DNA from 3 places in the Blastococcus brunescens genome. Region 3 is predicted to be linked to each of the others. Evidence: predicted binding sites of a transcription regulator. Region 3 holds the regulator's gene; each other region holds the start of a gene.
What was found. Region 3 encodes LexA, which represses DNA repair genes until DNA is damaged. Its sites were predicted from a motif close to TCGAACANNTGTTCGA; they were not measured.
Positions count from the first base shown of each region.

Region 1: a site for LexA is predicted at 5,613-5,628, ahead of U6N30_RS29640 (DUF222 domain-containing protein). Genes of this name have one in related genera too.
Region 2: a site for LexA is predicted at 4,118-4,133, ahead of U6N30_RS31125 (alpha-ketoglutarate-dependent dioxygenase AlkB). Genes of this name have one in related genera too.

Region 1 covers NZ_CP141261.1:4,401,011-4,410,687, forward strand. Annotated here, with positions in the region: gene U6N30_RS29595 (flotillin family protein) at 1-1,112, opposite strand, end outside; gene U6N30_RS29600 (hypothetical protein) at 1,344-1,661, opposite strand; gene U6N30_RS29605 (Y-family DNA polymerase) at 1,809-2,219, shown strand; partial or broken gene U6N30_RS34910 (DinB/UmuC family translesion DNA polymerase) at 2,252-2,776, shown strand; gene U6N30_RS29620 (FAD-binding oxidoreductase) at 3,216-4,040, shown strand; gene U6N30_RS29625 (FAD-linked oxidase C-terminal domain-containing protein) at 3,995-4,231, shown strand; gene U6N30_RS29630 (FAD-linked oxidase C-terminal domain-containing protein) at 4,167-4,796, shown strand; gene U6N30_RS29635 (class I SAM-dependent methyltransferase) at 4,952-5,425, shown strand; gene U6N30_RS29640 (DUF222 domain-containing protein) at 5,632-6,609, shown strand; gene U6N30_RS29645 (HNH endonuclease) at 6,567-7,271, shown strand; gene U6N30_RS29650 (hypothetical protein) at 7,629-8,012, shown strand; gene U6N30_RS29655 (hypothetical protein) at 8,235-8,597, opposite strand; gene U6N30_RS29660 (PucR family transcriptional regulator) at 9,087-9,605, opposite strand; gene U6N30_RS29665 (RsbRD N-terminal domain-containing protein) at 9,605-9,677, opposite strand, start outside.
Region 2 covers NZ_CP141261.1:4,622,606-4,632,282, forward strand. Annotated here, with positions in the region: gene U6N30_RS31105 (carbamate kinase) at 1-840, opposite strand, end outside; gene U6N30_RS31110 (histidinol-phosphatase HisJ family protein) at 896-1,729, opposite strand; gene U6N30_RS31115 (RecQ family ATP-dependent DNA helicase) at 1,808-3,466, shown strand; gene U6N30_RS31120 (hypothetical protein) at 3,349-3,780, shown strand; gene U6N30_RS31125 (alpha-ketoglutarate-dependent dioxygenase AlkB) at 4,225-4,881, shown strand; rRNA gene U6N30_RS31130 (16S ribosomal RNA) at 5,278-6,794, shown strand; rRNA gene U6N30_RS31135 (23S ribosomal RNA) at 7,245-9,677, shown strand, end outside.
Region 3 covers NZ_CP141261.1:3,100,476-3,110,152, reverse strand. Annotated here, with positions in the region: gene U6N30_RS20805 (DUF349 domain-containing protein) at 1-694, opposite strand, end outside; gene miaA (tRNA (adenosine(37)-N6)-dimethylallyltransferase MiaA) at 1,456-2,376, shown strand; gene U6N30_RS20795 (diaminopimelate epimerase) at 2,396-3,169, shown strand; partial or broken gene U6N30_RS34345 (HflX-like GTP-binding protein) at 3,534-4,777, shown strand; gene U6N30_RS20780 (HflX GTPase family protein) at 4,741-5,073, shown strand; gene U6N30_RS20775 (hypothetical protein) at 5,138-5,506, shown strand; gene U6N30_RS20770 (phosphatase PAP2 family protein) at 5,494-5,856, shown strand; gene U6N30_RS20765 (hypothetical protein) at 6,010-6,876, shown strand; gene lexA (transcriptional repressor LexA) at 6,942-7,538, opposite strand; partial or broken gene U6N30_RS34340 (hypothetical protein) at 7,459-7,767, opposite strand; gene U6N30_RS20755 (LysM peptidoglycan-binding domain-containing protein) at 8,328-8,474, shown strand.

The DNA of each region.
Region 1 (9,677 bases), 1.3 Mb from region 3:
AGCTTCTCCGCCTCACCGCGCTTGGCACCCTCGATCGCCTCGGCCTCGGCCAGCGCCGACCGGCGGGCCCGCTCGCCCTCGCCGGAGAGCTTGGCCTGCTCGGCGGCGGCCTGGGCGGCAGCGATCGTCGCCTGCCGCTGCGCCTCGGCGGTCAGGATGGCCGAGTTCTTGCGGCCCTCTGCCTCCTGCTCCACGCGGTAGCGCTCCGCGTCGGCGGGGCGGCGCACCTTCGTGTCCAGCTGCCGCTCGGTCAGCGACGCCGTCCGGACGGCGACCTTCTCCTGCTCGGCGAGGATGGCCTGGTCCTGCGCGGCCTGGGCCAGCGGACCCGCCGCGGCCGCGCGCGCCGTGGCGGCGTCGGTCTCGGCGGTGATCTCGGCCTGCTTGAGCGCCAGCTGGCGCTGGGCGATGGCGATCGCCTCGTCGGCGAGCAGCTGCTCCTGCTGGGCGGCCTGCCGGGCCCGCGCCTCGGCGATGCTGGCCTCCTTGAGCACCCGGGCGGCCTCGGGGCGGCCGAGGTCGGCGAGGTAGGACCCTTCGGCCTGGATGTCCTGCAGCTGGAAGGTGTCGAGGACGAGGCCCTGGCCGGTGAGCGAGGACTCGGCCTCCTCGGCGACGGCGGAGGCGAACGCGGCGCGGTCGCGGATGATCTCCTCGATGGTCAGCCGGCCGACGATCGACCGCAGCGCACCGGCGAGCACCTCCGAGGTGAAGGTGTCGATCCCCTGCTGCTGGTTGAGGAAGCGCTGGGCGGCGGCGCGGATGGAGCTCTCGGAACCGCCGACCTTGACGATCGCGACACCCTCGAGGTCGCACTTGACGCCCTGCAGCGACACGGCTCCCCGGATACCGACCGGGATCCGGCGGCTGGACAGGTCCATCGTGTGCAGCTTCTGGACCACCGGCAGCACGAAGACGCTCGCGCCGAGCACGACCTTCTGCCCGGAGGAGTCGCGCGAGATCACGCCGCTGTCGCTGGTGACCTCCCTGCCCTGGCGTCCGGTGACGATGAAGGCCTGGTTGGGGCCCGCGACCTTGATCCGGGACAGCATCAGCAGCACCAGCAGGACGACCAGGACGGCGATGCCGCCGATGGCGTAGATCAGCGTCACGGGGATTCGCCTCCGGGTAGGGGTGGTTCTCGGGGGCGGTCGAGACGACCTCGACCGCGGTCTCGCTGAGGGCTTCGACCACGTAGACCGGCGTCCCGGCGGGCAGCGGCACGTCGCTGCGGGCGGAGAACTTCAGCTGCTGGCCGGCGACGGCCAACCGGACCTCGCCGAGACCGGGGCTCGGCACGGCCGACACGACGACGCCCTGAGCACCGATGAGGTGATGGCGGGTCAGGGTCGGCTGAGTCGGCATGTCCTTGAGCGCGTGGGAGAGCCGGACGGCCCCCATGCCAGCGGGACGGCGACGGCGAGCCCGACGGCCAGCGCCAGCACCGCGGCGACGCCGTCCGGCAGGTCCTCGGGCAGCAGGCTCGTCGCCGCGGCACCGCCGAAGCCGGCGCCGCCGAGCAGCGCCGCGATCGCCGGCACGGAGAACGGCCCGTCGGCGTCGACATCTCCGATCCCGAGATCGCCGAGCTCCCCGACGAAGAGGGACAGCAGGAGCACGACCAGACCGAGGGCACCGATGACGAAGAAGACCGTTGCCACTCCGTGCGTCCTCCTCACCACGACCGGACCCGAAGGCTCTCAGTTGCGATACGACCGGGGCAAGGAAATCCACAGTCGTGTGAACGGGGTGGGACACCGCATGTCGGCAGCACGGGCGATCATCGGTGCATGCGACGGGAGGCGAGTGTGCTGCACCTCGACCTCGACGCCTTCTTCGCCGCCGTCGAGCAGCGCGACAAGCCGTCGCTGCGCGGCCGCCCCGTCGTGGTCGGCGGCGTCGGCGGGCGCGGCGTCGTCGCCACGGCGTCGTACGAGGCGCGGGCCTTCGGCGCCCGGTCGGCGATGTCCACGGCGGAGGCGCGGCGACGGTGTCCGTCGGGGACGGCGTTCCTCGGTGGCCGGTTCGCCGCCTACCGCGCGACCTCCGACGTCGTCATGGCCCTGCTGCGGGAGCTGTCCCCGCTGGTGGAGCCGGCGTCGCTCGACGAGGCCTACGTCGACCTCGCCGCCGACGAGGGTCACGAGCTCTCGGTGGAGGGCGTCACGGAGATCGGTCGTCGGCTCAAGGAGCGCATCGCCGAGGCGACCGGGGAGTGACCGGCTCGGTCGGGATCGGGACGTCGAAGCTCATGGCGAAGATCGGCTCGGACCTGCAGAAGCCGGACGGGCTCGTCGTCGTCCCGCCCGGGTGCGAGCTCGAGGTGCTGCACCCGCTGCCGGTGACCCGTCTCGGCGGCGTGGGACCGGCGACGGCCGAGCGACTGCACCAGATCGGCGTGAAGACGGTCGGCGACCTGGCCGCGAAGTCGCTGCCCGACCTCGTGGCCCTGGCCGGCAGGGCGCACGGGTCGGGGTTGTACGCGCTGGCGCGGGCCGAGGACGACCGGCCGGTGGTCCCCGACCGCGGGGTGAAGTCGGTGTCGCACGAGGAGACCTTCGAGCGCGACCTGACCGATCTCGACGTGCTGGGGCGCGAGATCGACTCGATGGCCGCCCGCGTGGGCAGGCGGCTGCAGACGTCGGCCTTCTCCGGGCGCACGGTGACGGTGAAGCTGCGCCGCTACGACTTCACCACGTTGACCCGCTCGCAGACCCTGCCGCAGCCCACCGACGACGTGCGGACGATCTCCACGACGGCCCGCCGGCTGCTCGCGGAGGCGGGCACGCAGGGCGGCCTGCGGCTGCTCGGCGTCGGAGTGTCCGGGCTGTCGGTCTACGCGCAGGGTGACCTGTTCGCCGAAGAGCTGCTGGCCGGGGAGGGTGAGCCGCTTCCCGACGTGATCAGCGCCGTGGACGCGCCCGAGCCCGCGCCCGACGCTGCCCTGCCGGCCGAGCGCCGCTGGTGGCCGGGGCAGGATGTCCGCCACGCGGAGCTCGGCGCCGGGTGGGTGTGGGGCCGCGGCCTCGGGCGGGTGACGGTGCGCTTCGAGGGCCGCGCACGGCGCCCGGCCCGGTGCGCACGCTGGCCGCCGACGACCCGCTGCTCGAACCCGCCGATCCGCCCGACTGGTCGCAGGACCCTCCTGCCCCCACCACTCGCTCCCCGCAAGCGGGAGGTGCCCCCAGCGGGGGCGGGCCCCTGCAGGAGGGCCGATGACCGCCGATCGCTCCTGGTGGGGATGGGGCACGACCGATCGCGCCCTTCGGGACGACGAGTGCATCGCGCTCGCCGGCATGCTGCCGGGGCTACCCGACCGGCCCCGGCCCGTTCCTCGGCTGGCGGACCTGGAGCTGCCGCCGTCCCGGCTGAGCCCGCCGGCGTCGCTGCCCGTGACCGTCGACCCCGCCGTGCGCGCCGGGCACACGTACGGAAAGGCCTACCGGGACGTCGTCCGCGCCCTGGCGGGGGACCTGGCCGGCGCGCCGGACGCCGTGGCGTGCCCGGCGACGGAGGACGACGTCGTCCGCCTGCTGGACTGGGCCGGGTCGGCGAGCGCCGCGGTCGTGCCGTTCGGCGGCGGGAGCTCCGTCGTCGGTGGCGTGGAGTACCGCGGCGACCGTCCGTGGCTGTCCATGGACCTCACCGGCCTGGACCGCGTGCTCGAGATCGACCCCGTGAGCCGGGCGGCGCGGATCCAGGGCGGGGCGCTCGGCCCGGTGCTGGAGGCCCAGCTGCGCCCGCACGGCCTGACCTTGCGCCACTTCCCGCAGAGCTTCCAGTTCTCCACGCTCGGCGGCTGGCTGGCCACGCGCGCCGGCGGCCACTACGCGACCCTGCACACGCACATCGACGACCTGGTGGAGTCGCTGCGCGTCGTCACGCCGATCGGCGTCAGCCAGTCGTGGCGGCTGCCGGGTTCGGGGCGGGGCCGTCGCCGGACCGGCTGTTCCTGGGCTCGGAAGGGACGCTCGGCGTCATCACCGAGGCCTGGATGCGGCTGCAGGACCGGCCGCGGTTCACCGCTTCGACGTCGGTGACGTTCCCGTCCATGGTCCCGGCCATGGCCGCGGTTCGAGCGATCGCCCAGGCCGGGCTGCATCCGGCGAACTGCCGCCTGCTCGACCCGGGCGAGGCGGCCCTGTCCGGCGCGTCGACGGCGGGGAGTGCGTGCTCGTGCTGGGCGTCGAGTCGTCTGTGCACCCGGTGGAGAGCCGGATGGCGGAGCTGACCGAGCTGGCCCGGGACCACGGCGGCGTCGTCCGCGCTGGGGGCGGGGGAAGGACTCCGGTGGGGAGGGTGGGGGCAACTCCGCCGCCGACGCCTGGCGCTCGGCGTTCCTGCGGATGCCCTACGTCCGCGACGGCCTGGCGCGGATGAGCGCGCTCGTCGAGACGTTCGAGACGGCCTGCACCTGGGACCGCCTCGACGAGCTGTACGCGACGGTGCGGGAGGAGGTCGGCGCGGCCGTGCAGGAGGTCACCGGGGCACCGGGCCTGATGAACTGCCGGTTCACCCACGTCTACCCGGACGGGGTCGCCCCGTACTTCACCGTGATCGCGGCCGGCCGTCCCGGTTCGGAGGTGGCCATGTGGGACGACGTGAAGACGGCGGCGACGGACGTGCTCGGCCGCCTCGGCGCGACGGTCACGCACCACCACGCCGTCGGCCGCGATCACCGTCCCGGCTACGACCGGCAGCGCCCCGAGCCGTTCGCCGTCGCGCTTCGGTCGGTGAAGGCGGCGCTGGACCCGGCCGGGATCCTCAACCCGGGCGTGCTGGTCGATCCCGTGTAGAACGGCGCTATGACCGAGCACCCGGCGACCGAACCCAGCATGTGGACCCGGATGACTCAGGAGGACCCCGAGCACTCGGCCGCCTATGTGCAGCGCTTCCGCACTCTCGCCGAACAGGGGATGGACCTGGTGGGGAGGCGCGGCTGGTCGACGCGATGCTGGCCCGCCGCTCGCGGGTGCTCGACGCCGGATGCGGTCCGGGGCGGGTCGGCGGCTTCCTGCACGGGGCCGGGCACGAGGTGGTCGGCGTGGACGTGGACCCGGTGCTCATCGCGGCGGCGGAGGAGGACCACCCGGGCCCGCGCTGGCTGGTGGGGGACCTGGCCGAGCTCGATCTACCGGCGCGGGGCGTGGACGGGCAGTTCGACGCGATCGTCAGCGCCGGCAACGTCATGACCTTCCTGGCGCCGTCGACGCGGGGCGCCGTCCTGCGCCGGCTGCGCGCGCACATCACCGACGCCGGCCGGGCCGTCATCGGCTTCGGCGCGGGCCGCGGGTATGAGTTCGACGACTTCCTGGCCGACGCGCGTGCGGCGGGATGGGAGCCGGACCTGCTGCTGTCCACCTGGGACCTTCGGCCGTTCGAGCCGGACTCCGACTTCCTGGTCGCCGTCCTCCGCCCCGCCTGATCCCCACCCCGCCTGATCCCCGCCCCGGCACGACCGTCCCGCTCGGCTGGTCGACTGCGCTGCCTGAGCGTCATCGGTGCGATGTCGCTCCGTCGTCCTCCGGTCGGAACGCGTCGAACGACCGCGCGACGCGGCTGTGGCCGTCGTGCCATGAGACCTCACCTCGTCCGCGGAAATTTGTCACTGGTCGCACGTATGTTCGATCCGTGCAGCAGACGGTGGACGCCTCTCCGGTGGAGGAGTTGTTGGCGGGTTGGCTGGCGGTCCAGCCGGAGCCGGTGTCGCGTCTGCCTGCCCGTCTGCTGGATGACGAGCGGGTCGCCGAGGAACTCGGTCGCATCCAGCGCAACCGGGCGCGGGAGGCCGCGCGGGAGGCGGAGCTGATCCTGCGGCTGGCGGAGCTGCGGCCCGATGGGGAGGATCCGGCGCCGGGAACGCCGGGGGCGCGGCGCGGCTGGCGCAGGACCGATCCGGAGTTCGCCGGGGTGAGCGAGTTCTTCCCCGACGAGGTCGCGCACGCGATCAATCTGGGCCGGGGACGGCGGCGGTGCGGGCGCGGCGGGCGTTCACGTGGCGGGACAGGTTGCCGGCGACGTTCGCCGCGCTGGCCCGGGGGAGATCGACGAGCGGCGGGCCTCGGCGCTGGCCGATGCGCTGCAGCACAGCCCGCCGGGGGTGGCCGGCGCGGTGGAGGGGTGCTGCTGCCGGGGGCCGGTGACCTGTCGGTGGCCCGGCTGCGAGCGCGAGCGCTGGAGCTGCTGGCCGAACTGGACGCCGACGCGGTCGGGCAGCGGCACGAGGAGGCGCAGCGGGCCGCTGACGTGCGCTGCGCCGATGCCGGTGACGGCATGGCCACCCTGTCCACCGACCTGCCCGTGGCCGAGGCCGCGGCCTGCTACGACGTGATCGACCAACTGGCCGCGATGGCCAAGGCCGACGGCGACCCGCGGCCGATCGGGGCCATCCGGGCGGCGATCCACGCCATGCTCATCCTGCGCCCGGCCGACTCCGGCCTGCCCGGGGTGACGGTGAACCTGGCCGTGTCCGCCGCCCTGGAGGGGTGGCGGGCACCTCGACCCGCGGCGGGGAGGTCAACGGGCTCGGTCTCAGCGCCGCCCAGCTGCGCGACCTGCTGCGCCGGGTGGGCGCCCTGGGCCTGCAGACCCCCGAGGGCGGGACGCTGACGTTCGCGCTCACCGACCCCAACGGCCGTCTGCTCGCGACCCTCAGCGCAGCGGAGCTGGCCCGGCTGGCCGCGAGAGGCTGCCCCGACCACCCCGCCGACACCGACCACCCCGCCGACACCGACCACCCCGCCGACACCGACCACCCCGCCGACACCGACCACCCCGCCGACACCGACCACCCCGCCGACACCGACCACCCCGCCGACACCGACCACCCCGCCGACACCGACCACCCCGCCGACGCGGAGTGCAGTTGCACGGTAGCCGGGATGCCACCGCCGACCGGTTCCTACGAGCCCACCTCGGCGCAGCGGCGGTTCGTGAAGACCCGTGACCGTCGTTGCCGGTTTCCCAACTGCGGGCAGCGCGTCGGCTGGGCCGACCTCGACCACGTAGTCGCGCACGCCCGGGGCGGCGCCACGACCTGCTCGAACCTGTGCTGCGCCTGCCGATCCCACCACCGGCTGAAGACCTTCGCCCGCGGCTGGACCTTCCGCATGGACCCCGACGGCACCCTGTACGTCACCAGCCCGTCCGGGATCACCCGCACCACCCGACCACCCGGCCTGCGACCACCCGGCCAGGAACCCCCGGTCAGGAACCTCCACCCCACGACCCGGCCGCCGACCCACCGCCGTTCTGACGCGGAGACGTTCTGACGCAGAGAGCGTTCGCATCAGGGAACGGGCACTCGCCGCCGGTCGCGGCCCCGGGGTGCCCCAGCGGCACTTGGGCATCCCGCCCACCGAGCGCACGGCCGCCGGTCCGAGGCGAGCCGTGCGCCCGACGAGGCGGATACCCCGACCTTTGGTGCCCGCGGGAGGGAAGTAGCTGGGTGACCGCTCAGTTCGTGGGGTGGCCCCGTTGGCCGTGCCGTCGTCGTCCGTGCCGTCGTCGTCCGTGCCGTCGTCGTCCGTGCCGTCGTCGTCCGTGCCGTCGTCGTCCGTGCCGTCGTCGTCCGTGCCGTCGTCGTCCGTGGACTCGCTGCTCGTAGCGCCATGGCCCGGGTGGGGGCCATGGCCGCGTCCCGGGCCGGCGCCGTCGTGGGTGTCGGTGCCGGTGATCGCGAACGACTCGTCCAGTTCGACCGTCAGTCGCTCGTCGTCGGCCGTCAGGATGTGCGCCTCGTAGGCGCCGTCGGGGTCGGTGTGCAGCCGGCCGATCGTGGCGTCGGGGTACCCGGCGAGCACCGCTTCCTCCACGGACGCCGCCGTCTCGCCGGTGAGCTCCTCCCCGTGGCCGCCCAGGCCACCTCCCCGGCCGTCGGCGCACTCAGCGGAGACGCCGTCGGTGGAGGTGGGCCCGTCGTTCTCCGCCGCGTTCGCCGTCAGCGTGCCGGCCAAAATGCCGCCCGCCACCACGCCGCCCGCTACCACGCCGCTGCCCACCAGGGCCGCTGACCGGGCCCACCGCCGGCGCGCGCCGGTCAGCTGCTGGTTGCGCTCCTGCTCGTGCTCGCGCATCGCGGTTCCTCCGTCATCTCCGGCGACCTCGACGGCCGCGTCGGTCCTGACGGTGCGATCCCGACCTGCGGAGAACCTGTGACGGGCATGGCAGGCCGCCATGAGCCGGGTCCCGGCGGGACCGGGATCAGGACAGGACGCCGTTGGCGCGCAGCAGGATCAGCGCCTGGACGGTCCGGTGTCCGCGCCACTCGAGGGACGCCGCGGGGAGAAGCTGCCGAAGTCGACGGCCCAGCCGCCGTCCGGCTGCTGACCATCCGCGAGCCGGTCGAGCTCCGCCTCGACCACCCCGTCGGCGAACAGGTCCCGCGCGGGGCCTCCGGGCACCGGGGCGAAGTCCAGCGGCCGCATGAGCTCGTCGTCAGCTCCGCCGGCCACGTGCAGCAGCCCGTCCCGGGGAACGTGCGGCCGGAGGGCTTCGACGAGCGCCCTGGCCTCGGGCGTGACCGGCGCGGCGGCATCGAGGAATTGCGCCACGAACGCGAGCACCATCGCGTGCGGCTCGGCACCGAGGTCCTGCACCGCCCTGAGGCAGTACTCGGTGGCCCGCGCCAGCCAGGGATGCCCCGCGACCGCCGGATCCGACGCCGCGATCCGGTGCGCGACCCCGCCACGACGGCCGTGATCTGCAGGGACGACGTGCCGGGCTCCGCCGACGTCCAGAAGGGGCGCACGCGGCGGGATCGGCCACCGGCAGCGCGAACGGGAGCCCGCCGTCGGGCAACGTCGCGCCCTCCAGCCAGTCGCAGAGCTCCGCGGCGCGACCGGAGATCAGCGGGGAGACGTCGGCGAACACCTCGAACGCGTGCAACGCGCCGCCGGGCTGGCTCGTGACGGAGCGGAGGTCCGGTTCCAGGCCCCAGCCGTAGCCGCCGTCGGGATTGCGGTAGCCGTCGACCGCGGCCAGCACGGCCTCGGGGCCCCCGTCTCCGAACAGCAGGTCGAAACGGCGCCGGTCCAGCACGCGCGCGGAGGACGCCAGGAACGCCGCGGCCGCGGCGAGGTCGACGGTCACCCGACGATCATGGACCGGTCGCGGCCACGGTGATCAGCCGGGGAGACGCCCAGGGCGAGGGTCAGCTCCAGCACGGTCCGCGGGTCCTCGAGCCGCTTCCCGTACAGCTCCCGCAACTGGCCCATGCGGTACCGGACCGTCTGCGGGTGCACGAAGAGGTCGGCCGCGACCGCCTCTCGGCGTCCGTGGTGGAGCAGCCACGACCGGAGCGTCTCGGTGAGCTTCTCCCTCGCCCCCGGCGACAGGTCGGCCAGCGGGGCCAGGACGCGCGACCGCAGGTCCTGCAGCGCCGGTTCGTCGGCCCGCAGCACCAGCTCGGGCAGCCGCGCGTCGGTGTCCAGCGGCTCGGAGCCCTCGGCGGACAGCCCGAGCTGCACGGTGCGGAGCGCCCGCGCGTAGGACCCCTGGACCTCGGTCCACGGTCGCGGCGGGCCGACGACCGCGCCGCGCCCGTCGAGCGAGCGGAGCAGCGCCGGCCGCGACCGGCCCTCGGCGTCCGGCACGAGCAGCACCATCAGCTCCCCGCGCCGGCCGGGTCCGGGATGTCGTCCGTCGTCCGCAGGGTCCGGCCGTCGAGGGACACCATC
Region 2 (9,677 bases), 1.5 Mb from region 3:
CTCGACCTTGGGCCCCATGCTGCCCCGGGCGAACTGACCCGCTGCAGCGTGCTCGCGGAGTTCGGCGACGGTCACCCGGCCGAGCGGCCGCTGGGACGGCGTGCCGAAGTCGACCATCACGTTCGGGACGTCGGTGGCGATGACCAGGTTGTGGGCGTCCAGCTGCGTGGCGAGGATCGCGGCGGTCAGGTCCTTGTCGATAACGGCCTCGACCCCGCGCAGCCCGGCGCCGTCCAGGCCGTCGTCGGTCACCGGGATGCCGCCGCCCCCGGCGCAGACGACGACGAAGCCGGCCGCCGCCAGGGCGCGGATGGCGGGCGAGTCGACGACGGATCGCGGCTCGGGGCTCGCCACGACCCGGCGCCAGCCCTTCTCGCCGCGGTCCTCCCAGATCTGGCCGAGGGAGACGAACTGTTCCGCCTCCTCGCGCGGGAGGAATCGACCCACCGGCTTCGACGGCGCCCGGAAGCCGGGATCGTCGACGTCGATCAGAGTGCGGGTGATCAACCCGGCGGTGCGCTGCGCGAGCCCGCGGGCCTCGAGTGCCGCGTCGAGTTCGTCGGCGACGGTGAACGCGATCGTCGCCTGGGTCTGCGCGACGTTCCAGTCCAGCGGCACAGGCGGGACGACCTGTGCGGCCATCTCGTTCTTGACCAGCAGGTTACCCACCTGCGGGCCGTTGCCGTGGGTCAGGACCACCTCGACGCCGGCCGCGACGACGTCGGCGACGTGCTCGGCCGCCGCACGGATGGCATCCCGTTGCGCCTGGACCGTCGCCGACCCGTCGGGTCCGGTCATGGCGTTGCCGCCCAGAGCGATCACCACACGGCGCGACGTCATCCTGGAGACCCTAGCGGCAGTTTCCTTAGCGGTGAAGTACTTGTTCCGGTCGAGCTCAGCGCCGCCAGAAGTCGAACGGATCGCGACCGGGGCGGAAACCGGCTGCCTCGACGATGTCGACGGCCAGTCGGAACTGCTGGCCGACGGCGGCCGGCTGGTGCGCGTCGCTCCCGAAGCTCACCGCGTCGCCGCCCTCCTCGTGGAACCAGCGGATCTGGTCGACCGAGGCCAGCGGGCTGCTCGTGTTGATCTCGAGAGCGCGACCGGAGGAGGCCAGCGCGCGGAACACCGCGCGGTACTCCTCCTCGAACGTCTTCTCCACGTAGCGCTGGGTTCCTCCCGGCCAGTAGCGCCGCGGGAAGTCGACGTGCGCGAGCACCTGGAAGACGTCACTGGTCTCGATCATGTCCACCAGTTCGCCGAGGTAGCGGCGCATCGTGGCGTCGGCGTCGTCCCAGAGCAGGTGGCCGACGCCGTAGAGGCGACCGTCCTTCGACAGCGAGTGCAGCGAGCCGAGGACCCGGTCCACCGGGGCGTCGCGCAGGTAGGCGGCCACGCTGGCCGAGAACAGGTGCGGCTCGCCGGTCTCGACGCCCGACCAGATGCGCAGTTCCGGGAACCGGTCGCGCACCTCGGCCAGCTCGGCGAAGTAGCCCGCCACGTCGATCTCGGCGTGCCGGGACGCGTGCCGGTCGACCAGGCCCTCGTCGGTCGCGCGGTCGTCGGGGTCCCAGACGGTGAAGTCCAGGTGCTCGGTGAAGGCGATGGCCGGCAGGCCCAGTGCGACCGCGCGCTCGCAGGCCCGGCGCATCGTCGAGGAGTCGGCGGTGTCCCAGGACCAGTGGGTGTGGACGTGGTTGTCGGGCGGCAGGCCCTCCTGGGATCGCATCGCTGTGGATTCTCCCCTCTCCTCCACAGCTGCCGCCGGGAGGTCGGTTCCGTCGTCCACGGTGCCTACTGTCGGGGCATGACCACCGCTGCGCCGCCGTCCGAGATCGCTGACGAGGCGCTCGCCATCCTCCGCGAGCTGACCGGTCGCCCCGACGCCGTCTTCCGCGAGGGGCAGGACGCCGCGGTGTCGGCGCTCGTCGAACGCTCCCAGCGGGCGCTGGTCGTCCAGCGCACCGGCTGGGGCAAGTCGGCTGTCTACTTCGTCTCCACCGCGCTGCTCCGTCGCCGCGGCAAGGGTCCGACCCTGCTCGTCAGCCCTCTGCTGGCGCTGATGCGCGACCAGGTGACCGCCGCCGCGCGTGCGGGCATCCGCGCCGTGGAGATCTCCAGCGCCAACATGACCGAGTGGGACGACATCGCCGCTCGCCTCGCCGCCGACGACGTCGACGTCCTGCTGGTCTCACCCGAGCGGTTGACCAACCCGCGCTTCCGCGAGGAGCAGCTCCCGGGGCTGGTCGCCCGGTGTGGCCTGGTCGTCGTCGACGAGGCGCACTGCGTCTCCGACTGGGGGCACGACTTCCGCCCCGACTACCGCCGCATCCGCGATCTGCTGGGCACGCTCCCGGCCGGGACGCCGGTGCTCGCGACCACCGCGACCGCGAACGAGCGCGTCGTCGCGGACGTCGCCGAGCAGCTGGGCTCCGGAGGCGTGGAGGTGACGACGGTCAGGGGCCCGCTCTCCCGTGACTCGTTGCGGCTCGGCGTCCTCCGGCTCCCCTCCGACCGTGCCCGACTGGCGTGGCTGTCCGCGCACCTCGGCGACCTGCCGGGCAGTGGCATCGTCTACACGCTGACCGTCGCGGCTGCGGAGGAGACCGCCGCGCTGCTGCGCGGCGCCGGCCACGAGGTGCGGGCGTACACCGGCCGGCTCGACGACGCCGACCGCAAGGACGCCGAGGAGGCGCTGCGCAACAACGAGGTGAAGGCGCTGGTGGCCACCTCGGCGCTCGGCATGGGCTTCGACAAGCCCGACCTCGGCTTCGTCGTCCACCTCGGTGCACCGTCGTCGCCGGTCAGCTACTACCAGCAGGTGGGCCGCGCCGGCCGCGCCGTCGAGCACGCCGACGTCCTGTTGCTCCCCGGCCCCGAGGACCTGGCGATCTGGCAGTGGTTCGCGACCTCGTCGATGCCGCGGGAGGACCATGCGGCCGCGGTGCTGACGGCGATGGCCGACGGCAAGGCCTGGTCGGTGGCCCGTCTGGAGACGGTGGCCGACGTCCGGCGGTCCCGCCTCGAGCTGCTGCTCAAGGTCCTCGCCGTCGACGGCGCGGTGGAGCGGGTCCAGGGCGGGTGGCGCTCCACCGGGCAGCCGTGGGTCTACGACGCCGACCGCTACGCCCGCGTCACGCGCACCCGCGAGGCGGAGCAGCGGTCGATGATCGCCTACGCCAGGCCGGTGGACGAGGCGATGTGCCGGATGGCCTTCCTGCAGGAGGCTCTCGACGACCCGACGGCGGCGCCGTGCGGGCGCTGCGACGTGTGCGCCGGTCCCTGGTACTCGGCCGACGTCCCCGAGGCCGCGGCGGAAGCGGCGTCAGCCGCGCTCGACCGGCCGGGGTGGAGCTGGCGCCCCGGGCGCAGTGGCCCACCGGCGCCGACCGGCTGGGTGTCGACGTCAAGGGCAAGATCGCGGCCGCTGACCAGGTCGAGACGGGCCGGGCGGTCGCCCGGCTGACCGACCTCGGCTGGGGACAGCGGCTGCGGACGCTGCTCGGGGACGACGGTCTCGGCGGCGTCGTCGACCTGGAGGCCCCCAGCATCGAGGAGGACCCGGACGCCGCGTTCGACGTACCCGTGAAGCGGTCGATCTCCGATCTACCCCCGGACGACGAGCTCATCCGGGCGTGCGCACGGGTGCTCGGGTCCTGGGACTGGAAGGAGCGGCCGGGTGCGGTCGTTGCCATCCCCTCCCGCCGCCGGCCGCAGTTGGTGACCGGGCTCGCGCAGGGGCTGGCCCGCCTGGGGCGCCTGCCCTACCTGGGGAGATGACGCTCCAGCACGGTGGACCGACCGGTCAGCCCGGCGGGAACAGCGCCTTCCGGCTGGCGGCCGTGTGGGACCGCATCGTCGTCGGACCGGAGCTGCGCGACGGCCTGACCCAGGCCGGGTCCGCGCCGATCCTGCTCGTGGACGATCTCGCCGACTCCCGCTGGACCATGACCGTGGCGGGGCGCGAGCTCCGCCGCGCGGGGCGGCCGGGGTGCTGCCCTTCGCCCTGGCCCTCACCGCCTGACGGCCCCGTCCCGAGGAGGACGGGGTCCTCTTCTGCCCCCACGCCTCGCACGCTCGGCGCAGGACCCTGCAGAGAGGCCGTATCCACAGCCTTTCGCACACCTGTGCGAAAGTCGGAGTAACGTGCCCCCATGGGCAAGGACCCCGCCCCCTCGGCACTCGGAGAAGGATCCCGTCCTCCGCACCCCTCGCGAGCTCGCGGTGAGCCTCGGCACGAGGCCGGGCCTCTGGGCGGGGCCGAGTCAGCCCTCCATGTGGGACCTGGCCGAGGAAGCCACGCTCGGGCCACTGGCCGGCCACGTCAGACGGCACGAGCTCAGCGACGGGGCATGGGTCGACCACCTGCCCGGCTGGGTCGCCGGCTCGGACGAGGTGCTGGAGGTGCTGCTGGGCGACATCGGCTGGCGGGAGGACCGCCGCCAGATGTACGAGCGGGAGGTGGCTGTCCCGCGCCTGTTGCGCTGGTACAGCGGCAGGGAGACGCTGCCGCACCCGTTGCTGACCGAGGCCCGCGACGCGCTGAACCGGTACTACGGGGTCGAGCCCGCCGACCGTTTCGTCAGCGCCGGCATGTGCCTGTACCGGGACGGGCGCGACAGCGTCGCGTGGCACGGGGATCGCCTCGGCCGCGGCCGCTCCACGGACACGATGGTCGCGATCGTGTCGTTCGGTTCCCCTCGCCCACTGCTGCTGCGCCCGGCGAAGGGCGGGCAGAGTCTGCGCTTCCCGCTGGGGCACGGCGACCTGGTGGTCATGGGCGGCTCGTGCCAGCGCACCTGGGAGCACTGCATCCCCAAGACGACGAAGCCCGTGGGGCCTCGGGTCAGCGTGCAGTTCCGGCCGACCGGCGTCGCGTGAGGGAACCCAGCATCCCCGCCTGACACGGGCAGGGGCGACCCCACCCCTTGTTGCTCGCACGCCCAGGGCGAGCCTCCTGAAGGGCCGGGACCCCCTGCAAGGGGCCCTGAAGACCGTGTATGGTTCTCCATGCGCCGCGCGGACCGGGAGGTCCGCCGGTCCAGGTGCCCCGCTGTGGCGGGGGCTGGAAACCGGCGTAGTGTTGGACATCCAGCCAGCAGGGAAGCCCGTGAGGGTGGAGTTGTTGCGCGTCCGCTCTTTGAGAACTCAACAGCGTGCCGAAAGTCAGTGCCAAGTATTACCCCGTGCCGGGGCCCTTCGGGTTCTGGTTTGGGATTCCTTTGGTTGATTGATATCGCGAGTGTCAGCTCGCGGTTCTCAGCTGGTTCAAATTCATCTACGGAGAGTTTGATCCTGGCTCAGGACGAACGCTGGCGGCGTGCTTAACACATGCAAGTCGAACGGTGAACTCCGCTTGCGGGGGATCAGTGGCGAACGGGTGAGTAACACGTGGGCAACCTGCCCTCAGCTCTGGGATAACTCCAAGAAATTGGGGCTAATACCGGATATGACTGCTGACCGCATGGTCTGGTGGTGGAAAGATTTATCGGCTGGGGATGGGCCCGCGGCCTATCAGCTTGTTGGTGGGGTAGTGGCCTACCAAGGCGACGACGGGTAGCCGGCCTGAGAGGGTGACCGGCCACACTGGGACTGAGACACGGCCCAGACTCCTACGGGAGGCAGCAGTGGGGAATATTGCGCAATGGGCGGAAGCCTGACGCAGCGACGCCGCGTGGGGGATGACGGCCTTCGGGTTGTAAACCTCTTTCAGTAGGGACGAAGCGGAAGTGACGGTACCTACAGAAGAAGCACCGGCCAACTACGTGCCAGCAGCCGCGGTAATACGTAGGGTGCAAGCGTTGTCCGGAATTATTGGGCGTAAAGAGCTCGTAGGCGGTTTGTTGCGTCGGCTGTGAAATCCCGAGGCTCAACCTCGGGTCTGCAGTCGATACGAGCAAACTAGAGTGTTGCAGGGGAGACTGGAATTCCTGGTGTAGCGGTGAAATGCGCAGATATCAGGAGGAACACCGGTGGCGAAGGCGGGTCTCTGGGCAACAACTGACGCTGAGGAGCGAAAGCGTGGGGAGCGAACAGGATTAGATACCCTGGTAGTCCACGCCGTAAACGTTGGGCGCTAGGTGTGGGGCTCATTCCACGAGTTCCGTGCCGCAGCTAACGCATTAAGCGCCCCGCCTGGGGAGTACGGCCGCAAGGCTAAAACTCAAAGGAATTGACGGGGGCCCGCACAAGCGGCGGAGCATGTTGCTTAATTCGATGCAACGCGAAGAACCTTACCTAGGCTTGACATGCACGGAAATCCTCCAGAGATGGTGGGTCCGTAAGGGTCGTGCACAGGTGGTGCATGGTTGTCGTCAGCTCGTGTCGTGAGATGTTGGGTTAAGTCCCGCAACGAGCGCAACCCTCGTCCTATGTTGCCAGCACGTGATGGTGGGGACTCATAGGAGACTGCCGGGGTCAACTCGGAGGAAGGTGGGGATGACGTCAAATCATCATGCCCCTTATGTCTAGGGCTGCAAACATGCTACAATGGCCGGTACAAAGGGCTGCGATACCGTGAGGTGGAGCGAATCCCAAAAGCCGGTCTCAGTTCGGATTGGGGTCTGCAACTCGACCCCATGAAGTTGGAGTCGCTAGTAATCGCAGATCAGCAACGCTGCGGTGAATACGTTCCCGGGCCTTGTACACACCGCCCGTCACGTCACGAAAGTCGGTAACGCCCGAAGCCGGTGGCCCAACCCTTGTGGAGGGAGCCGTCGAAGGCGGGATCGGCGATTGGGACGAAGTCGTAACAAGGTAGCCGTACCGGAAGGTGCGGCTGGATCACCTCCTTTCTAAGGAGCACTGGCCGCTCTCCTCGTGAGGGTGGTCCAGAGCCGCGCCCAGGACGCGATGGCCCGTCACTACCGATGGGTCGGGTGTTTCTGGGGTGGTGCTCGAGGGTGGAACGCTGACCAGTTCGGCCGCCGGCTTCGGTCGGTCCTCAGTACGGCGTCGCTTCGGTGGCGTGTGGAAGTGGATCGCGTGGAGTGCGGGGGTCGTAGGCGCGCTGTTGGGTCCTGAGGGAGCGGGCGACCGTTTGCTCATGTCGGGGCCGGTCTGCATCTCATACCGTCGTCGCCCTGTGGGGTGGTGGGTCTGGTGGGGTGGGGGTGATCGGTGTCTGGTCGTACGTTGAGAACTGCACAGTGGACGCGAGCATCTTTTGACTCTGATTAGCAGAGTTCTTGTAGGCCCGCCCGTCTTTGTTCCTTCCGGGGCAATGGTGGGTGGGATTTTTGTGTGGCCAAGTTGTTAAGGGCGCACGGTGGATGCCTTGGCACCAGGAGCCGATGAAGGACGTAGGAGGCTGCGATAAGCCTCGGGGAGCTGTCAACCGAGCGTTGATCCGAGGATTTCCGAATGGGGAACCCCGCACCAGTCATGTGGTGTGACCCGCGCCTGAACACATAGGGCGTGTGGAGGGAACGTGGGGAAGTGAAACATCTCAGTACCCACAGGAAGAGAAAACAACCGTGATTCCGTGAGTAGTGGCGAGCGAAAGCGGATGAGGCTAAACCGATCGCATGTGATAGCCGGCAGGCGTTGTGTGGTCGGGGTCGTGGGACCGTCTGGAGTGTTCTGCCGAGCACTCGGGGAGTGAGAAAACAGCGTCGTTAGTGGAAGGCCTCTGGAAGGGGTCGCCGTAGAGGGTGAGAGCCCCGTACACGAAAACGCGTTGTCTCCCTTGGGCGTGTTCCCAAGTAGCACCGAGCCCGTGAAATTCGGTGTGAATCTGGCGGGACCACCCGCTAAGCCTGAATACTCCTGGTGACCGATAGCGGACAAGTACCGTGAGGGAAAGGTGAAAAGTACCCCGGGAGGGAGTGAAATAGTACCTGAAACCGTGTGCCTACAAGCCGTGAGAGCCTTATGTCGCTTCGTGCGATGGGGGTGATTGCGTGCCTTTTGAAGAATGAGCCTGCGAGTTAGTGGTACGTGGCGAGGTTAACCCGTGTGGGGTAGCCGTAGCGAAAGCGAGTCCGAACAGGGCGAGTCAGTCGCGTGCCCTAGACCCGAAGCCGAGTGATCTACCCATGGCCAGGTTGAAGCGCGGGTAAGACCGCGTGGAGGACCGAACCCACCAGGGTTGAAAACCTGGGGGATGAGCTGTGGGTAGGGGTGAAAGGCCAATCAAACTCGGTGATAGCTGGTTCTCCCCGAAATGCATTTAGGTGCAGCGTCACGTGTTTCTTGCCGGAGGTAGAGCACTGGATGGCTGAGGGGCCCCACAAGGTTACTGACGTCAACCAAACTCCGAATGCCGGTAAGTGAGAGCGTGGCAGTGAGACTGCGGGCGATAAGGTTCGTAGTCGAGAGGGAAACAGCCCAGATCATCGGCTAAGGCCCCTAAGCGTGTGCTAAGTGGAAAAGGATGTGGAGTCGCAGAGACAACCAGGAGGTTGGCTTAGAAGCAGCCATCCTTGAAAGAGTGCGTAATAGCTCACTGGTCAAGTGATTCCGCGCCGACAATGTAGCGGGGCTCAAGCACACCGCCGAAGCCGTGGCATTCATGCAACAGCCTGTCGCCGGCCTCGAGCCGGCGGCCAGGTGTGTGGATGGGTAGGGAGCGTCGTGTGGCGGTGGAAGCGGCGGAGTGATCCAGCCGTGGACGCCACGCGAGTGAGAATGCAGGCATGAGTAGCGAGAGGGGAGTGAGAACCTCCCCGCCGGAAGACCAAGGGTTCCTGGGCCAGGCTAATCCGCCCAGGGTGAGTCGGGACCTAAGGCGAGGCCGACAGGCGTAGTCGATGGACAACGGGTTGATATTCCCGTACCCGCGAAGGAACGCCCATGCTGAACCCAGCGATGCTAACCGCCCGAACGCCCGTGACCGATCCTTTCGAGGTGAGGCGTGGGTTCTAGCGCGGGACCCGGACTGGTAGTAGGCAAGCGATGGGGTGACGCAGGAAGGTAGTTCTACCGGTGAGTGGTAGTACCGGGGCAAGGGTGTGGCCCGCGACGTAGGTAAATCCGCGTCGCACGAGGGTGAGACCTGACGCATAGCCGAATGAGGCGAATTGGATGATCCTATGCTGCCGAGAAAAGCCTCTAGCGAGTTCCGAGCGGCCCGTACCCCAAACCAACTCAGGTGGTCAGGTAGAGAATACCGAGGCGATCGAGCGAACTGTGGTTAAGGAACTCGGCAAAATGCCCCCGTAACTTCGGGAGAAGGGGGCCACTTCCTGTCAACACCTTGACGGTGGGCAGCGGGGGTGGCCGCAGAGACCAGTGAGAAGCGACTGTTTACTAAAAACACAGGTCCGTGCGAAGTCGTAAGACGATGTATACGGACTGACGCCTGCCCGGTGCTGGAACGTTAAGGGGACGGGTTAGTCCTTCGGGGCGAAGCTCAGAACTCAAGCGCCAGTAAACGGCGGTGGTAACTATAACCATCCTAAGGTAGCGAAATTCCTTGTCGGGTAAGTTCCGACCTGCACGAATGGCGTAACGACTTCTCAGCTGTCTCAACCACAGGCTCGGCGAAATTGCACTACGAGTAAAGATGCTCGTTACGCGCGGCAGGACGGAAAGACCCCGGGACCTTTACTATAGCTTGATATTGGTGTTCGGTTCGGCTTGTGTAGGATAGGTGGGAGACTGTGAAGCGGGCACGCCAGTGTTCGTGGAGTCGCCGTTGAAATACCACTCTGGTCGAATTGGATGTCTAACCTCGG
Region 3 (9,677 bases):
TGCCGGTGTGCGCCTTGAGACGCGCCTCCAGCAGGACCACCTCGGTGGCCAGGTCGTCGTAGCGACGCCCGTAGTGAGCGAGACCCTCGGCGGGCGCGCCCGCCTGCCAGGAACCGACGGCGCGTTCGCCGTCAGCCGTGCGCACGTAGACCGTGCCCTCCTCGTCGACGCGGCCCCACTGGCTGGGGTCGCTGGCGGGGACGGCGGGCACCTCGACGGCCGGCTCGGGCGTCGGGGCGGCCACCGCAGGCTGGGGCATGGGGCGCGGCACCGGACGGGGCGCCATGGGACGCGGCTTGGGCGGGGCGGGAACCGGTGCGTCGGCCGTCGGGTCGGCGACCGCGGCGTCGCCCGGCGTGGGCGCCTCCGGCGTCCCGGCCTCCGGGGTGACTGCCTCCGGGGTGACTGCCTCCGCGGCGCGGTCCCCGGGTACCTCCGGCTCGGGCGCCGTGATCTCCGACGCCGCGGCCGCAGGTGTCGCGGCCTCGGGTGTCGCGGCCTCGGGTGTCGCGCCGTCGGCCGGCGACGTCGACGGCTCCTGCGCCTCGGCCGCGACGGCCTCCGAGGCCTCCTCCGCCGGGGTGGCTCCCTCCGTTGGTTCGCTCACCGCCTCCGCGGGAAGGATCTCCGGGTTCTCCGCAATCGGCGAAGAGTCCTGCTGCGCCCCGTTGCCGGGGTTGTCCGTGCTCGACACGTCGGGCAGTGTCCCACGTCGCATCCGGGAGACTGACCGGCGTGATCGCCGTTCCCCCAGGGCCGCCCCGCCGGGCGCCCGCGCCTCGGTCGCCGTGGCCTTCTGTCCCGCGCCGCCGCTCCTGCTGCCCGCCGTCGAGGTGCGGGCGGACGCCGGCACGACCGCGCTCCGGGACGCTTGCGCGTCGGCCGTGACCGAGCTCCTCACCGCCCGACCCGAGGTCGTCGTCGTGGTCGGGGAGGCGACCGTGCCGGCTGAGCGCATCGGGGCCGGCGACGTCGGCACGCTGCGCGGCCTCGGCCTCGACCTCGAGATCCCGTTCCAGGGACGCGTGCGGCCCGGCAGCCGACGGGTACCGCTGCCGCTCGCGCTCGGCGCGTGGCTGCTCGAGGAGGCCGGCTTCGCCGGCACGCGCGTCGGCGTCGGACCGGCGGACCTCGCGCAGCTCGTCCGCGACCTGCCCGCGCCGCTGGGGATCCTGGCGATGGGCGACGGCTCGGCCCGTCGGAGCCTCAAGGCGCCGGGCTATCTCGACGAGGCGGCCGATCCGTTCGACTCCGCCGTGGCACGGGCGTTGTCCGACGGGGACGCCGCGGCTCTGGCTGCACTCGACCCGGCCGAGGGGAGCGACTCCTGGCCGCCGGGGTGCCGGTGTGGCGGGCGGTGGGCGCCGCCCTCGACGGCCGGACGATCACCGCGCGGCTGCACCACGAGGCGGCGCCGTTCGGGGTCGGCTACCTCGTCGCGACATGGGTGGCGGCGTGACCGCCCCGCCGGTGGTGGCGGTCGTGGGGCCGACGGCGACCGGCAAGACCGCCCTGGCCGTGGCGCTGGCCCACCGCCTCGGCGGGGAGGTGGTCAACGCCGACTCGATGCAGCTCTACCGCGGCATGGACATCGGCACCGCGAAGCCCGATCTCGCCGAGCGCGACGGCGTCCCGCACCACCTGCTCGACCTCTGGCACGTACGCGAGGCCGCGTCCGTCGCGGAGTACCGGGACCGGGCGCGCGCCGAGATCGACGACCTCCGCGCGGGAAACGTCGTCCCGCTGCTGGTGGGCGGATCGGGTCTCTACCTCCGCGCCGTCCTGGACGAGCTCGACTTCCCCGGAACCGACGCGGCCGTCCGCGCCCGGCTCGAGGAGGAGCTCACGGCAGTCGGCCCCGCTGCGCTGCACGAGCGGTTGGCCGTCGTCGACCCGGCGGCGGCCGCAGTTGTGCTGCCGAGCAACGGACGCCGGATCGTCCGTGCGCTCGAGGTCATCGAGCTGACCGGGGAACCGTTCCGCGCGCAGCTGCCCGAGCCCCGTCCGCACTACCGGGCTGTGGTCGTCGGCCTCGATCGGGAGCCGGCCGAGCTCGACCTGCGGGTGGCGGCGCGGGTGGACCGGATGTGGGCGGCCGGCTTCGTCGAGGAGGTGGCGCGCCTGGCCGAGGACGGCCTGCGGGACGGCCCCACCGCATCCCGTGCGCTCGGCTACGCCCAGGTGCTCGCCCAGTTCGACGGCGACCTGAGCGCCGCGGAGGCCCGGGAGCGCACGGTCACCACGACGCGGCGGTTCGTGCGCCGGCAGCGGTCCTGGTTCCGTCGTGACGCAACGATCAGCTGGTTCGACGCGGGGCGGGCGGACCTGGTCGACGCCGTCTCCGCGGTGATCACCGCCCGTACGATCGACCCGTGACTTCCCTGATCGCCCCCGGGTGCTCGTCGGGCACGGCACGGAGAACGACTTCGTGGTCCTGCCCGACCCGGACGGCAGCCTCTGGCCGGACGACCGGCTCGACGCCGCGCTCGTCCGCCGGTTGTGCGACCGGCGCGCCGGGCTCGGCGGCGACGGGGTGCTGCGCCTGGTGCGCAGCGTCCACGTGCCCGACGCCGCGGCCGTACTGGGCGGGCACCTGGGGAGCTGCGAGTGGTTCATGGACCACCGCAATGCCGACGGCACCACCGCCGAGATGTGCGGCAACGGGATCCGGCTCTTCCTCCACGCGCTGGTCGGCGAGGGGTTGCTGGACCGGGCCACCTGCGAGGCCGGCGTGCTGGTGGGCACGCGCGGTGGCCCGCGCCGGGTCGGCGCGACCGCTGACGGGAACTACTGGGTGGACATGGGGCCGGCCCGTGAGTTCGGCGCCGGGGAGACCCGGCTGGCCGGCCGGACGTTCGGCGGGATTGCCGTCTCGATGGGCAACCCCCACCTGGCCTGCCTCACCGACGCCGCCGTCGACACGCTGGACCTGACCGGGACGCCGGAGGTCGATGCGGTGCTGTTCCCGGACGGCGTCAACGTGGAACTCGTGAACGTGGTGGAGCCGGGTGCGCACGTCCGGCTGCGGGTCGTCGAGCGCGGCGTGGGGAGACGCGGTCCTGCGGCACCGGCGCCTGCGCGGCCGCCTACGCGGCGCTCACCGCCGAGGGACGGACCGAGGGGACGGTCCTCGTGGACGTCCCCGGGGGTCGCCTGTCGGTGCAGGTGACCCCGGCACGACCGTGCTCACCGGGCCCGCGGTGCTCGTGGCCGCCGGCGAGCTGTGCCCCGAGTGGCTGGCCGGCTGAGCTGACCGCCGACCGCTCAGGCGCGGTCCTCGTCCTCGGTCGGCGATTCCGGCATCATCGACTGGCCCTCGATGCCCGGCTGCGCGTCGGGTTCACCGCGCCCGCTGTCCTGGTCCGGGCCGCCGCCCATCGGGTTGCGCGGCGGTCCCCGAGCCCCTTGGGGTCGCGGCCCGGGTCGTCGATCTCGCTGTGCGAGCCGAGCCTGCTGGATCCTGTGTCGCTCATCCGAACCTCCTCGTCGCGTGGTTCCCTCGTCCGGCCCCTACCCGGGAACGGGTGGGATGCATGCGGCCCGCGCGAGCGTTGTACCGGGCGATGCGCACAGAGATGCAGACAACTCAGGTGACCCCGACGACGGGGCATGCCACATTGGAGACGATGACGACCGCTCCTGACGTCCCCTTCGACGACCAGACCCGACCCGCGCCCGCCGGGCAGTGGGACGCGCCCGACGACACCACCGGTTCCTACGCGCTCGAGGCGCGCGGAGCGCTGCGCCGCGTCGCCGGCCTGTCCACCGAGCTCGCCGACGTCACCGAGGTCGAGTACCGGCAGCTGCGCCTCGAGCGGGTCGTGCTCGTGGGGGTGTGGACCGAGGGCACCCAGGCCGACGCCGACCGGTCCCTCGCCGAGCTCGCCGCGTTGGCCGAGACGGCCGGCTCCCAGGTGCTGGAAGCGGTCAGCCAGCGGCGTGACAAGCCGGACGCCGCCACGTACGTCGGATCGGGCAAGGCCAACGAGATCCGCGACATCGTCGGCGCGACCGGCGCCGACACCGTCATCTGCGACGGTGAGCTCACGCCCGGTCAGCTCAACCAGCTGGAGAAGATCCTCAAGGTGAAGGTCGTCGACCGGACGGCGCTGATCCTCGACATCTTCGCCCAGCACGCCAGCAGCCGGGAGGGCAAGGCGCAGGTCGAGCTCGCCCAGATGCAGTACATGCTGCCGCGGCTGCGGGGTGGGGTGAGTCGCTGTCCCGGCAGGCGGGTGGCCGGGTCGCCGGCGGTGGCGGCATCGGAACCCGTGGTCCCGGTGAGACCAAGATCGAGACCGATCGACGACGCATCCGGGCGCGCGTGAGCAAGCTGCGCAAGGAGATCGCCGGCATGGCGACCGCCCGGGCCACCCAGCGGTCCGGCCGCGACCGGAACGCGACTCCGAGCGTGGCGATCGCCGGGTACACGAACGCCGGGAAGTCGAGCCTGCTGAACGCGCTCACCGGCGCCGGGGTGCTGGTGGAGGACGCGTTGTTCGCCACCCTGGACCCGACGGTTCGCCGCGCGGAGTCGCCCGACGGCCGGGAGTACACGCTCACCGACACGGTGGGGTTCGTCCGGCACCTGCCGCACCAGTTGGTCGACGCGTTCCGTTCCACGCTCGAGGAGGTGGCGGCGGCAGACCTGCTGCTGCACGTGGTGGACGGCTCCGATCCCGACCCGCTGGGCCAGATCGACGCCGTCCGGGTGGTCCTGGGGAGATCGATGCGGCATCCGTGCCGGAGGTCATCGTCGTCAACAAGGTCGACGCCATGACCGAGGACGACGTGCTGACCCTGCGGCGGGCGCTGCCCGGCGCGGTCTGGGTGTCGGCCCGGACCGGCGCCGGCATCCAGGGTCTCCGCGAGCTGATCGCCGGACGGTTGCCGCACCCGGACGTGGACGTCGACGTGCTGGTGCCCTACGACCGGGGTGACCTGGTCGCCCGGGTGCATCGCGACGGAGAGGTGCTCAGCGAGCGGCACGAGGACGCCGGGACCCGGTTGAGCGCCCGGGTGGACGGCGGACTCGCCGCGACGCTCGAGCAGTTCGCCGATCCGGTCGCCTGACCCCGGGGGCGAGGAACCGGCTCGTCCGGATCACGGACAGGTCACGGCCCGGTACGGTGACGGCGTGACGAGCGGCGTGGTGTGGGACGCCGGCGTGCCCGAGCAGACGCGTGTCGTCTCCATCGGCCGACCGCCATGGTGGCTGATGCTGCTCGCGTTCGTGGTGGGCGGCCTCATCACCGTCGACCTGCTCGCCGGCGGCGTCCTCGAACGGACCGACCTGCGCGTCTCGGAGATCATCGGTGGGTGGGGCCTGCGGGACTCGTCCGCCTACCCGGTCGTCTGGGCGATCACCCAGCTCGGCGGCCGCGCCACCATCCTCGTGGTGCTGGCGATCCTGGTCGGTTACCTGGCCTGGCGGCGGCGCACCTGGCTCCCCTGCTCCGCGTCCTGCTCGCCCTCGGCACGCTCACCGTCGGGGTGTACGCGCTGAAGTTCGGCACCGGCCGGACGGCGCCCGGACACCCCGACGAGCTGTTCTTCCACGCCGACGGCGCCTCGTTCCCGTCGGGTCACGTGGCCAACGCGGTGATCATGTGGGGCGTGGCGCGCTGGCTGGCCGTGGAGTTCGAGCTCCCCGCCCGTGTGCAGCGCGCGTTCTGGTGGCTGAGCCTCGCCGGGCCCGTCGCGACCGGCATCTCGATGGTGTCGCTGGACTTCCACTGGATCACCGACGCGATCGTCGGCGCCGCGGTGGGAATCGTCCTGTTGGGCGTGGTTCACCGACTCGATGCAATCGTTCTGTCACGCTGGGTACGTGCCCGAGGCCGGCAGACCGCGTAGCGGCGTGCGGGGACGGTTGCTGGTCGCCGGGGAGCCCTCGGGACCGGCCTCGTCCTCGGGTCCGCCCTGCCCGCGTACGCCGAGAACGGGGTCGCGACGACGGCCGTCCAGTGCCAGGTCAGTGACCCGCGGCTGGCGGAGATCTCCGGGATCGTGGCCGTCGACAGCGGCGTCCTGGCCATGAACGACGGCGGCGAGGAGCTGGCCGTGCACCTGCTGGACGCCTCGTGCCAGGTCGTCGACTCGCACACAGCCGCGCTGGACCCCTACGACCCCGAGGACATGGCGGTCGGTCCGGACGGGACCGTCTGGCTGGCCGACACGGGCGACAACAACGGCACGCGGACGACCGTGGCGCTGCTGGCCCTCCGGCCCGACGGTTCGACCGGCATCTTCCGGCTCACCTATCCGGACGGGCCCCACGACGCAGAGGCCCTCCTCCTCGCGCCGGACGGGACCCCGTACGTGGTGACCAAGGAGGTGCTCGGCGCGAGCGGGGTGTACAGCCCGACGACGGCCCTCGTGGACGGCGGCACCGTGGCGTTGGCGAAGGTCGCCGGCGTCTCCATGACGCTCACCGGGACGGCGGGCGGGCCCGTGGGCAGCGTCGGGCAGTTGCTGGTCACCGGCGGTGCGGTGTCAGCGGATGGTCAGCGCCTGGCCCTGCGCACGTACACAGATGCCTATGTCTGGCCGCTGACCGGCAGCGATGTCGTCGGCGCCCTCTCGGGCGAACCGTCGGTCATCCCGCTGCCGACCTCGCCCCAGGGCGAGGCGATCACCTTCGCGGCGGACGGGCAGAGCCTGCTGGTCACCAGCGAGGGGCTGCCCGCCGATCTCACCCGCGTCGCCCTCGCCCCGGCGACCGTCGAGGCCACGACGCCGGCCCCCGAGGGGGCGGTCCTGAGCTTCAGCGACCTGACCAGGTCGGGGATGTCGCCCTGGACCTCGGCGCTGATCGCGGCAGGCGTCGCGACGGTGGTCGTCTGGATCGGTGGGATGCTGCGCCGCCGGCCCTGAGGCGCGTGGCCCCGTCAGGAGGCTCACCGCGAGCGTGCGAGCGGTGAGCGGGACGGGGCCCGCTGTCAGACGCGGCGCAGGACGCTGACGACCCGGCCGAGGACGGTCGCGTCGTCGCCCGGGATGGGCTCGTAGGCAGGGTTGTGGGGCAGCAGCCAGACATGGCCGTCGCGTCGCTTGTAGGTCTTGACCGTGGCCTCGCCGTCGATCATCGCGGCGACGATCTCGCCGTTCTCGGCGGTCGGCTGCTGCCGGACCACCACCCAGTCCCCGTCGCAGATGGCGGCCTCGACCATCGAGTCGCCGACCACCTTCAGCATGAAGAGCGTTCCCTCGCCGACGAGCTCGCGCGGGAGGGGAAGACGTCCTCCACGGCCTGTTCGGCGAGCACCGGCCCACCGGCGGCGATGCGGCCGACCAGCGGGACGTACGTCGGGGCCGAGAGCTGCGCGTCGTCCCCTGGGTGAGCTCTGCGGCTGCCGGGAGGTGGTGCGGGGAGTCGCCGGGCAGCCGGACGTCGAGGGCGCGGGGCCGGTTGGGGTCGCGCCGCAGCCAGCCCTTCTTCTGCAGGACGGAGAGCTGGTGGGCGACCGAGGAGGCCGACGACAGGCCGACCGCCTCGCCGATCTCGCGGACCGAGGGGGATAGCCCCGCCGCTCGATCGAGTCGCGGATGACCTCCAGGACCCGGCGCTGGCGCTGGGTCAGGCCGTCGCCGTCGGCACCCCGGTCGGGGAACGAGCGGACCGCTGCCGTTCCCGCCGTCGCGCCGGCGTCCGCCCCCGCCTTGCGGCCGCCTGAGCTCCCGCTCTTCTCCGCCACGTCGCCTCCTCGTCCGCCGCTCGCGCAGCGCCTGTGTCCGTCCATCGGACGGTAGCGCTTCTCGCGGCATCGATCAAACACATGTTCGAAGTCGCAGGTCGTGTCCGGTGGCTTTCGTCGGACCCATGCGGTACACATCGAACAGTCGTTCGATTCGAACAGGCGTTCGACCAAAGGTCGAGCACGAGAGGTGAGGAGGACAGGTCATGGGAAGTGTCGCGCAGGCCGTGCTGGAGTTCGACGAGGAGGTCCAGGCGCCGTGGCGGCCCCGCCTCGTGGTGGTGCACGCCGGCGCCGGGGCCGTCGCCTCCTCGCGCGCCCCCTCGCCCGGCCCTCACGCCGCAGCCCGTCGCGCGTGGGTGTCTGCCGGCCTCCCTCACCCCGGCGCCTCCTGCGCGCCGGATCTCCGCGCCGCGGCCGGAGGGGATGACGGTCCGAGCAGCGGGGTCCGGCGGGGTCGCCCGGCGAACGGTCCCGACGAGGGCCCCTCGGTGGGCCTGCGGCTGACCCGTCGTGCCCGGCGGCTCGCCGTCGTGATGGCACTGGCTCTGGGCGTGGCGCTGGGCTCCTGGGTGGGTCCGCTCCTCGGTGGCGGATCCGACGGGTTGCGGCTGGCGGGGGAGCAGTGTCGTGGTGCAGCCGGGCGACACGTTGTGGTCGATCGCCTCCTCCCTCGAGGTCGACGGTGACGTGCGGTCGGTGATCGACCGGATCCAGGAGCTGAACGGCCTCCGGAGCGCCGACCTGGTGCCGGGGCAGGAGCTCCTCCTCCCGTGATGCAGGGTGTGCGCTCCGCTCGGCGTCTCCGCCTGGTCCGCTCTCCTGACCAGCACGAACGCTGGGCAGAGGTGGTTACGACACCTCTGGCCCGCCGCGGCGATCGCGCCACGGCAATAGGTCCACAACGTCGGGGCGCGACTTCGTCAACCCTCAGTGCGGGCGTCTTCACACTCAGTGGTCACTCCAGCGCTTACGGTCGTCCCGTGTCAGGCGCCATGGAGAACCGAGCAGCTGTGTTCACCAGTCAACCCCAGGCTGTCGAGGTGTATCAGGCAGGAACGTGGTGGGCGGGCGAGCTCCTCGGCTGGCGGCACGACGCCAGTGGCTCCTGCCAGGTGTGGGTGCGGGTCGTCCTGGGGGTGTCGAGGAGACGGCGTGGACCGATCTGGGGTCACTGCGCCTGCCGGAGCGGCACCTCGCCGTGGCGGCACGGCCCGAGCGTCGGGCGGCGTTCGGTCCCGGAACGCAGGAGATGTCCGTCGCGCGGCACCCGTCCGGCCGCCGTAGTCGCTCGGCAGATGCCGACGGAGCCGTCACGGCCGGACTGCCGATGGTGCGCGACCTCTCCGTCGTCCGGGATCTCCCGCCGGCCGGTGGGCGCCGGACCGCTGACGAGACGGCGCAGTTCGCCTCCGTGGGCCGCCGCCGGGCGCCGGAAGAGGCGGAGCAGCAGGCTACCGGGCGCCGCCGCGCCCCGAGACGGCTGAGTCCCCGGCGGTCGGGCGTCGGCGCGCACCGGAGACCGGCGAGGCTCCGGCCGTCGGCCGTCGGCGTGCTCCCGAAGGAACCCCGGCCCGTTCAGCGGCGCCGGCGGTTCCGGGCCGGCACCGTGCGGCCGGAGACCTCGGGCAGCAGCGGCCGGCCGACACGGGCCTGCGTCGGACCGCGTCCGAGGGCGCGTCGGCCACGGCTCGCGTGTCCGCCGGCCCCGTCGACGGTCCGTCGAGGTCGCGTCCGGCGGTTCGGCCGGAGGATTCCGCGCCGCGTGCCGGCTGGACGGCACCCGACGGTCTCGAGCCCGAGCTGCTGACGCGTCCGATGCGTCTCAGCGACCACGTGCCCCACGCCCGCCGTCCCCGCGTCGACGGGTCCGTCCGCGGCGTCTGATTTCCAGGTCTCGGCGCGTTCTCCTCGCGCGCCACGCCGGCTCCCGCCGGCGGACCTCGGGGCGCGGCGCGGCCCTCCTTCCCGCCTTCGGAC